Regions from separate parts of the Paraburkholderia sp. SOS3 genome, predicted to be linked through region 1. Evidence: predicted binding sites of a transcription regulator. Region 1 holds the regulator's gene; the other holds the start of a gene.
What was found. The regulator LexA, encoded in region 1, represses DNA repair genes until DNA is damaged. The targets are predictions, from matches to a motif close to ACTGTATNNNNATACAGT.
Positions count from the first base shown of each region.

Region 1 (5,053 bases):
CGTCGCGCCCGGATAGTCGTACTGCTCGAGCTTCGTGATGATCAGCAGCGACGTGATCTCCGACTTCATCGGCACATTGCCCGCGATAAAAATCACCGAGCCGTATTCGCCGAGCGCGCGCGCGAAAGCGAGCGCGAAGCCGGTCAGCAGCGCCGGAAACACGGCCGGCAGGATCACGCGCCGGAAGGTCAGCCAGCGCGATGCGCCGAGGCACGCGGCCGCTTCCTCCTGCTCGCGTTCGAACTCCTCGAGCACGGGCTGCACCGTGCGCACGACGAACGGCAAGCCGATAAACGTCAGCGCGACGAGCACGCCGAGCGGCGTGAACGCGATCTTGAGGCCGAGCGGCTCCAGAAACCGGCCGATCCAGCCGTTGCCCGCATAGACGGCCGCAAGCGAGATGCCGGCCACCGAGGTCGGCAGCGCGAACGGCAGATCGACGATCGCATCGACGACGCGCTTGAACGGAAACGTATAGCGTGTGAGCACCCACGCGACGAGAAAACCGAACACGGCGTTGATCAATGCGCCGCCGAGCGCCGCGGAAAACGTGAGCCGGTATGACGCGAGCACGCGCGGCGAACCGACCGCGCGCACGAACTGGCTCCAGTCGAGCGTTGCGGTTTTGAGGAACGTGGACGCAAGCGGGATCAGCACCACGAGGCTCAGATACGCCACCGTGATACCGAGCGTCAGGCCGAAGCCCGGCAACGCACTCGGCTTGCGGAAGGTCAACGTCGTCATGCTGGGTACTCTTTCAAAAGTCTTGCGCGGGTCGCTGTCATGCACAGTGCGCGCACTGCGCAACAGGCACTTCGGTTACACGCTCAAAAGTGCGCCCGAAGGCGCGCTTGCCTGACTGCATCCGCCGCAGCGCGAGTACTACTGCGGCGAGTAAATCGAATCGAACACGCCGCCGTCGGCAAAGTGCGTCTTCTGCGCGTTCGTCCAGCCGCCGAACGTATCGTCGACCGTGTAGAGCTTAAGCTTCGGAAACTTTTCGGTCAGCGCCGCAGGCACCTTGTTCGAACGCGGACGGTAGAAGTTCTTTGCGGCGATCTCCTGCCCCTCTTCGCTGTACAGGAACTTCAGATACGCTTCGGCGAGTTTGCGCGTGCCATGGCGGTCCACGACCTTGTCGACCACCGCGACGGGCGGCTCCGCGAGAATGCTGACCGACGGCACCACGATCTCGAACTTGTCCGGTCCGAACTCCTTGATCGACAGGAACGCCTCGTTCTCCCATGCGATCAGCACGTCGCCGATACCGCGTTGCACGAAGCTCGTCGTCGCGCCGCGCGCGCCGGAATCGAGCACGCCCGCGTTCCTGTAGAGCTTCGACACGAACGCCTTCGCCGTCTGCTCGCTGCCGCCGGGCTGATGCAGCGCATACGCCCATGCAGCCAGATAGTTCCAGCGTGCGCCGCCCGACGTCTTCGGGTTCGGCGTCACGATCGCGATGCCCGGCTTCACCAGATCGTCCCAGTCCTTGATGTGTTTCGGGTTGCCCTTGCGCACGAGAAATACGATCGTCGACGTGTACGGCGAGGCGTTATCGGGCAAGCGCTTCTGCCAGTCTTTATCGACGAGACCCTTGTTCGCGAGCGCGTCGATGTCGTAGGCGAGCGCGAGCGTCACGACGTCGGCCTGCAACCCGTCGAGCACCGAGCGCGCCTGTGCACCCGAGCCGCCATGCGACTGCCTGAAGGTGATCGACTCGCCGGTCTGCGCCTTCCATTGCTTGCCGAATGCCGCATTGATGTCCTGGTACAGTTCGCGCGTCGGGTCGTACGACACATTGAGCAACGTCGTATCAGCATGCGCCTGTGCGGCCAGTCCGAGCACCGCAGCCGCACCGATGGCCAGAGAAGCGAAGAATTGCTTCGCGCGCACCGTCGAGCGCCATGTCGTCTCCCGCCGTGCCGCCATGTTTGGCGTCGACGTTTTCTTGCGCTCAGACGCGCTTTCTGCGAACCCCGTAGTGCGATCGTTCATTGATGTTTTCTCCGCTCGCCGCTGTTTCCCGATCCCGCGAATTGCTTACTCCGCCGGGCCTCATATCGATTTGAGGCCAGTCTATCCGCGGCGCTTCATCATTAAAAATAATGTTTCTTCATTTTTTAATACGCAAAAGTGGTAACGCCGGCCCGACACGGCGTTCGGACGGAAATTCCGAAGTGAAGAAAGATAGGGCTTGTCGACGAGGGGATCGGGAGCCGAACTTAAAGTAAAGCTTGAAAAGCGCCGGATACTGTATAAAAATACAGTCACCTGTTCATCCATACAGTGGCGCCATGACCAAACTCACCGCACGACAGCAGCAGGTTTTCGATCTGATCCGCCGCGCGATCGAGCGCACGGGCTTTCCGCCCACGCGCGCCGAGATCGCGGCCGAATTGGGCTTCAGTTCGGCCAACTCGGCGGAAGAGCATCTGCGGGCGCTCGCTCGCAAAGGCGTGATCGAACTCGCGGCCGGCGCGTCGCGCGGCATCCGGCTGCTGGCCGGACAAGACGACGCGCCTCATCAGTTCACGCTGCCGCATGCGGCGCTCATGCAGCTGTCGCTGCCGCTCGTCGGCCGCGTCGCAGCCGGCAGCCCGATCCTCGCGCAGGAGCACATCGCGCAGCACTATGCGTGCGACCCGGCGCTGTTCTCGAGCAAGCCCGATTACCTGTTGAAAGTGCGCGGCCTGTCGATGCGCGACGCGGGCATTCTCGACGGCGATCTGCTCGCGGTGCAAAAGCGCAGCGAAGCAAAAGACGGCCAGATCATCATTGCGCGCCTTGGCGACGACGTCACGGTCAAGCGCTTGAAGCGACGGCCGAACGGCATCGAACTGATCGCCGAAAACCCCGATTACGAAAACATCTTCGTCGAGGCCGGCAGCGCGGATTTCGCGCTCGAAGGCATCGCGGTCGGCCTGATCCGGCCAGGTGAATTCTGATTTCCCGCTGATTTAGCGCCGAGTGTTAGCGGATTTCCGTTCAGTTTCGGCTCGGTTTCAGCTCAGTTTCGCTCAGTTTCAGATACCGTCTGGAGAGATTCATGGAACGCCTTGCCCGCTTGCTGCCCTTCCGTCAGTTCGGCCGTCTGCGCCACCTGCGCAACCTCGTGCCATGCGCCGTGCTCGATGCGATGCATGTGCCGCGTACCGGCTCGCTGTTCGATTTCGAAGAGCATGAGCGGTCGATGGTCGAAGCCGACGCGTCGTTGCCGTCGTCGCTCCCCGCGTTTGCACGCGTCTCGCTGAACGCCGCGCTCAACGCCGAGCCCGCACGCCGCGCGCCGGTGCGCGTCTATCACGGGCCGTCGCGGCTCATCATGGTCGGCACCGTCGATGCCGTGTGCAGCATGATCGACCGCTGCATCGCCGAGGAGCACGCGCAAGCGGCGTGAGCGCGCCCGTTCATCGCGAACGTGCATATCGCGAAGGTGCATGTCTCGGCGCATGTCGCCAACGCGCATGTCGCCAACGCGCATGTCGAGAACGGCCGAGGCGCGATGAAGTACATAAGATTGCGGGATCGTTTCAGCGAGAATGGGGTCCACGGTAAACCACCCCATTCACCATGAAAGGAACGTTCCGCACGATGATGGTTCGCACAAGCTGCGCGCAACGCGCGATAAATGACCGCATCGGTGGCCACATGAATCACAAGATGACCGGCAGCGTCAGGCGGTCCGTGCTGGTCACGGTCGTTGTCATCGTTGTGCTGATCGCGCTGGCCTTCGCGTATGCATCGCCGTATATCGCACTCAACCGCCTGAAACGCGCAGCCGACGCGCGCGATGCGGCAACAGTCAACGAATACGTCGATTTCCCGGCGCTTCGCGAGAGTCTCAAGGAACAGCTCGGGGGCTTGCTAAGACGCAGAATCGGCGCGGAAAGTCACGGCAATCCGCTCGCCGCGCTGGGCGCCATGATCGGTGTCGCGTTGATCGGGCCGCTCGTCGACGCGTATGCGACGCCGGACGGCGTCGCCGCGCTGCTCAACGGAATGCCGCCACGCGGCGAACCGGGCGAGCGCCCGCCTGCGCCGCCGGACGCGTCGGCTTCGTCGTCCGATTCGTCGTCTGATTCGTCGTCAAACGGTGGCAACCCCGCTGCTGCGCGCTCTGCTCCACCCGTATCACCGGCACCGACAGCATCGGCCGCGAACGGCTCGAAGCCGCCTCAGCCTCCGCAAACCACAGCCGGATATCGCGGCGTCAACGAGTTCGTCGTCACGTATCGGCACGGTGTCGGCGACACGCGCTATGCCGCGATTTTCCATCGCGAAGGGCTTTTCACGTGGAAGCTTGCGGCAGTCGATCTCGGCGAGTAGGCAGCGCCGGTTCTGCCGGCTAGAGCCTCATGCCGCGGCCGACTGCTCCTCGCCTGGCGACGAACACGCAACGAGAATGCTGCACGACACGCGATCGAGTAGCGGCGTGTTGCCCGCGCCCATCCACCATCGCGAGAGTCCATGCCGGCAGCGATGGCCGACGACGACAAGATCGACCTTCAGCTCTTCCGCAAGCGCCGCGATTTCATCGATCGGATGACCGAACGCAAAGTGCCCTTGCGCCCTGACGCCACGCTCGGTCAGCCAGTCGACGCCTTCTTGCAGGATGTCGCGCGCCGTCTTTTCGAAACTGCCGCACGCCACGTCGGTCAGCAGGCCCGCGCTTTGCGCGATGCTCGAGCGCATGTCGACGACCGACAGCAGATGAGTCTCCGCTTTCAGATCCAATGCCAGATCCGCACCGCAGCGCAGTGCCTTGCGGCCTTCGCGCGAACCGTCGTAGCACAGCAGAATTTTCTGGTAGCTGGCCATTGTCGTTTCTCCCTTCCGCGCCAATCGCGGACGTCGAGTCAATCATGGTGCGCCGCAATTGCGCTTGCAAGGGCTGGAAAACGCTAAGTGCGCGCAAGCACGTTCGATGCCGCATGCGGCACCGCACGAAAGCCCGTCGCAGCCTTGCGGTGACCGCCCCGCGCCCGAAGACGTGGCCTAGAATAGGCGACGCTTCGAAGCGGCCAGCTCGTGAACGACTGCTTCGTTTTTATTC
Region 1 is NZ_CP018811.1:2,882,339-2,887,391, forward strand. Features, by position in the region: gene cysT (sulfate ABC transporter permease subunit CysT) at 1-744, opposite strand, end outside; gene BTO02_RS12875 (sulfate ABC transporter substrate-binding protein) at 883-1,929, opposite strand; gene lexA (transcriptional repressor LexA) at 2,295-2,945, shown strand; gene BTO02_RS34780 (hypothetical protein) at 3,047-3,397, shown strand; gene BTO02_RS12890 (DUF2939 domain-containing protein) at 3,649-4,326, shown strand; gene BTO02_RS12895 (universal stress protein) at 4,354-4,818, opposite strand.

Region 2 (5,053 bases), 300 kb from region 1:
GAAAGTGTGCTGGAGGTATCGGAAGTGCGAATGCTGACATGAGTAGCGATAAAGGGGGTGAAAGGCCCCCTCGCCGTAAGCCCAAGGTTTCCTACGCAACGTTCATCGGCGTAGGGTGAGTCGGCCCCTAAGGCGAGGCAGAAATGCGTAGCTGATGGGAAGCAGGTCAATATTCCTGCACCAGTGTGAAATGCGATGGGGGGACGGATCGCGGAAGGTTGTCCGGGTGTTGGAAGTCCCGGTCGCTGCGTTGGAGAAGGTGCTCTGGCAAATCCGGGCACGTAATTCAAGGGCGTGGCGCGAGCTCCTTCGGGAGCGAAGCAACTGGAAGGGGTTCCAGGAAAAGCCTCTAAGCTTCAGTTTCACATTGACCGTACCGCAAACCGACACAGGTGGGCGAGATGAGTATTCTAAGGCGCTTGAGAGAACCCGGGAGAAGGAACTCGGCAAACTGGTACCGTAACTTCGGGATAAGGTACGCCCTTGTAGCTTGATGCGCCTGCGCGCAGAGGGTGAAGGGGTTGCAATAAACTGGTGGCTGCGACTGTTTAATAAAAACACAGCACTCTGCAAACACGAAAGTGGACGTATAGGGTGTGACGCCTGCCCGGTGCCGGAAGATTAAATGATGGGGTGCAAGCTCCTGATTGAAGTCCCGGTAAACGGCGGCCGTAACTATAACGGTCCTAAGGTAGCGAAATTCCTTGTCGGGTAAGTTCCGACCTGCACGAATGGCGTAACGATGGCCACACTGTCTCCTCCCGGGACTCAGCGAAGTTGAAGTGTTTGTGATGATGCAATCTCCCCGCGGCTAGACGGAAAGACCCCATGAACCTTTACTGCAGCTTTGCATTGGACTTTGAACCGGTCTGTGTAGGATAGGTGGGAGGCTACGAAGCTGGAACGCCAGTTTCAGTGGAGCCGTCCTTGAAATACCACCCTGATCTGTTTGAGGTTCTAACCTTGGACCCTGAAGCGGGTTCGGGGACAGTGCATGGCAGGCAGTTTGACTGGGGCGGTCTCCTCCCAAAGTGTAACGGAGGAGTACGAAGGTACGCTAGGTACGGTCGGAAATCGTGCTGATAGTGCAATGGCATAAGCGTGCTTGACTGTGAGACTGACAAGTCGAACAGGTGCGAAAGCAGGTCATAGTGATCCGGTGGTTCTGTATGGAAGGGCCATCGCTCAACGGATAAAAGGTACTCTGGGGATAACAGGCTGATACCGCCCAAGAGTTCATATCGACGGCGGTGTTTGGCACCTCGATGTCGGCTCATCTCATCCTGGGGCTGTAGCCGGTCCCAAGGGTATGGCTGTTCGCCATTTAAAGAGGTACGTGAGCTGGGTTTAAAACGTCGTGAGACAGTTTGGTCCCTATCTGCCGTGGGCGCTGGATATTTGAAGGGACCTGCTCCTAGTACGAGAGGACCGGAGTGGACGAACCTCTGGTGTACCGGTTGTGACGCCAGTCGCATCGCCGGGTAGCTATGTTCGGAAGAGATAACCGCTGAAAGCATCTAAGCGGGAAACTCGCCTTGAGATGAGATATCCCCGGGGCTTCGAGCCCCTTGAAGGGTCGTTCAAGACCAGGACGTTGATAGGTCAGGTGTGGAAGCGCAGTAATGCGTTAAGCTAACTGATACTAATTGCCCGTAAGGCTTGATCCTATAACCGGTGTGTTTTGCGGTCATGGTTAATGCTCCAGCATCTACCAGGACCCCACCCCCGTCAGGGGGCAGCGCAGACACACGGTCGAGTGAGCCGCGTTGTGCCAGACAACACAACCCACCCCCTGCTACACCACGCTTCTTCCCGATTGGTCCGGCTGCCCGCGCGCAGCAGGACAACCCGTCATGCCTGATGACCATAGCGAGTCGGTCCCACCCCTTCCCATCCCGAACAGGACCGTGAAACGACTCCACGCCGATGATAGTGCGGATTGCCCGTGTGAAAGTAGGTAATCGTCAGGCTCCCCCTCAGTTGAAAACACCAACCCCGCCCTCAAAAGCGGGGTTGATGCGTTTACTGCCGGCTGAAACCGATTAGCACTCTGTGAGTATCGAATTCCCGATATGCGGTGTGCTGTCCATCGCCCCATCAAGTTCTTCCTAAGCCGGCCCTTCAATTCTTCAACTAACCGCTTTCAGTGATTATCTCAACTGAGCCTGAAAGCTGGCTAATCGTCTTACTTCGCGTCTCACTTCGCGTCTTACTTCAGCTGAATCTCGTTTCGCGCATCTCAAAAAGTGCCAGTTCAGAGTGCTGAATTGCGTGTAGGATACTGTATAAATATACAGGTTTTTCCTACGACCAATGTCCCCCGTCGCTATCCCTGCCGAAGAGATTCATCCGGCGCTCTGGCGAGCGTCGCAGCTTGCGCACGGGCGTGGGAAGACGGTCGACACGGGTTATCCGGTCCTGTCCACCGAATTGCCCGGTGGCGGGTGGCCACTCGGTGAACTCGTCGATCTGATGGTGGAGCAGCCGGGTGTCGGCGAAATGCGGCTTCTGCGGCCCGCGCTCAGTCTGCTCAATGATCGACCCATCGCGCTGATCAAGCCGCCGCATATACCGGACGGGCCGGGTCTGAACTACATCGGTCTGTCGCTCGACCGGCTGTTGCAGATCAAGGCGACGAAGATCACCGACGCATTATGGTCAGCCGAGCAGATGCTTCAGGCCGGCAGTTGCGGCGCAGTCCTGCTGTGGGTGCAGCACGTAAAAGCATCGTCGTTGCGGCGTTTGCATCTGGCTGCTCAATCATCCGAGACGCTGTTCATCATGGTCCGGCCGCTTACGGCCGCACAAGGCTCATCGCCGGCTCCGTTACGGCTGGCCTTACGACCGGCTGCGGAAGGCCTGATGGTCGACATAGTGAAACGACGAGGTCCCACGCGCGCGCAGCCTCTGTCGATTTCCCTGCAACCCACACCTGTTCTGTATTCCCGTCATGCGCGTCTTTCTCGCCGTTCATTTGCCGAAGCTGCCCCTCGAAGTCTTCCAGCCGAAGTGGCTGCGTGAGGGCGCGGCGGCCGGTGCGGAGCATGGCTGTGCCGTGCTGGAGAAGGGCGTGGTGGTCATCGTCGATCGCGCGGCCCGCGCGGCCGGTGTGCGTCCTGGCATGAAGCGGGCAGGCGTGCACACGCTCGCGCCGCAGACGCGTTTATACGACCGCGACATCGCACGCGAAAGCGCCGTGCAGCAAGAAGTCGGCATCGCACTGATGAAGTTCTCACCGGATGTCGCCTTGCTCGACGAGGCGACGGTTATTGTCGAAGTCGGTGCGAGCCTACGGCTTTTCGGCGGCGTGCTGTCGCTGTGCCGACAGGCGAAGGCGTTGCTCGATACGTTCGGCCTGACCGCGCGCATCAGCGCGGCGCCGACCGGCCAGGGCGCGTGGTTGCTCGCGAAGCACGGCAATCGCAGAGTGCTGCAAATCAGTTCGCTCGAGCGCTCGCTCGCGCCATTGCCGATGCATGCGGTGCCGGAGATCCGTCCGTTTGCCGACTGGTTCACGGGGCTCGGCTGCGAATCGATTGCCGATGTGCGTCGTCTGCCGCGCGCGGGCTTGCAGCGTCGTTGCGGCGAGCATCTGCTCGACTCGCTCGATCGTGCATTCGGCGTTGCGCCCGAGCTGTTCGACTGGCTCGAATTGCCGCCCACTTTTTCCGCGCGCATCGAGTTACCTGATCGTCTTGAGCATGCGGACGGTGCGGTATTTGCCGCGCACCGGTTGCTCGTACAACTATGTGGCTGGCTATGTGCGAAGCAACTCGCGGCCGCCGCATTGACGCTCACTTTCGAACACGAGCGGGGTAGACAGGCGCTCGAGCCGACGCTGATCGACATTGCGCTCGGCGAACCGGCATGGCGCGAGGAGCACTTGTTGCGGCTCGTGAAAGAGCGTCTGCATCGCGCGGAACTGCCAGCGGCCGCCATTGCGTTGCGGCTCGATGCGACGAAAATCGCATCGGCGAAACAGGCCAACGACAATCTTTTCCCGGAGCCGGGCGGCACGCTGGAAGACCACGCGCGTCTGCTCGAATTGCTGATCGCGCGTCTCGGCCCGGAAAACGTGTTGCGTTCCGCACCGACGGCCGATTATCGGCCTGAAATTGCGAACCGCTGGGTGCCGGTCGCCGATCAGGAGAAGAAAATCGTTTTGCCGCAGGGCTTGCCGCGCCCGACATGGCTGCTGGAAACGCCGGTGCGGCTCCTGATGCGCGAGAACCGTCCGTTCTACGGTTCGCCGCTGCGCAAGGTGTCTCCGGCCGAGCGGATCGAAGCCGGCTGGTTCGACAACGGCTTCGTGACGCGCGATTACTACGTCATGCAGGCAGAGGATCTCAGCTGTTACTGGATATACCTCGAGCGTGTCGGCAGCCGTACAGCCGCTGATGAGGAACAGCGCTGGTTCCTGCATGGCCTGTTCGGCTGACGGAACACAACGGGAACACAACGCACCATGGCCTCGACCATTGTCCCGCCCGCCGTGCCGCCGTCCGCCGATGGCTCTTTCATCGAACCGTCCGCTGTGTCGTACACATTGCCGGCCTATGCAGAGCTGTTCTGCTTCTCGAATTTCACGTTCCTGCACGGCGCATCGCATGCGGAGGAACTGGTGCAGCGTGCATTGGAACTGGGCTATTCAGGACTCGCGATCACCGACGAATGCTCGCTTGCCGGCGTCGTTCGCGCACATGTCGCGGCGAAGGAAATGAATCTGCCGCTCGTCATCGGCTCGTATTTTCAACTGCGCAATGCCGACGGATCGCCCGCATTCGGGCTGATTCTGCTCGCGCAGAATCGCGAGGGATACGGCAATCTGTCCGAGTTGATCACGCTTGCGCGCACGCGTGCGCCAAAGGGCGAGTACCGTTTGACGCCGCACGATCTGTCGCGGCCCGATCGCGATCACGCGCATCTGCGCGGCATGCCCGACTGTCTTGCGATTCTGGTGCCGGAATTTCCGGCCAAAGAAGAAACGCTCGATGCGCAAATCGCATGGCTCGATGAGACGTTTCCCGATCGTGCATGGGTGGGCCTCGTGCTG
Region 2 is NZ_CP018811.1:3,177,671-3,182,723, reverse strand. Features, by position in the region: rRNA gene BTO02_RS14185 (23S ribosomal RNA) at 1-1,667, shown strand, start outside; rRNA gene rrf (5S ribosomal RNA) at 1,857-1,970, shown strand; gene imuA (translesion DNA synthesis-associated protein ImuA) at 2,314-3,021, shown strand; gene BTO02_RS14170 (Y-family DNA polymerase) at 2,951-4,438, shown strand; gene BTO02_RS14165 (error-prone DNA polymerase) at 4,466-5,053, shown strand, end outside.
Region 2: the regulator LexA is predicted to act here: its motif matches at 2,281-2,298, upstream of imuA (translesion DNA synthesis-associated protein ImuA).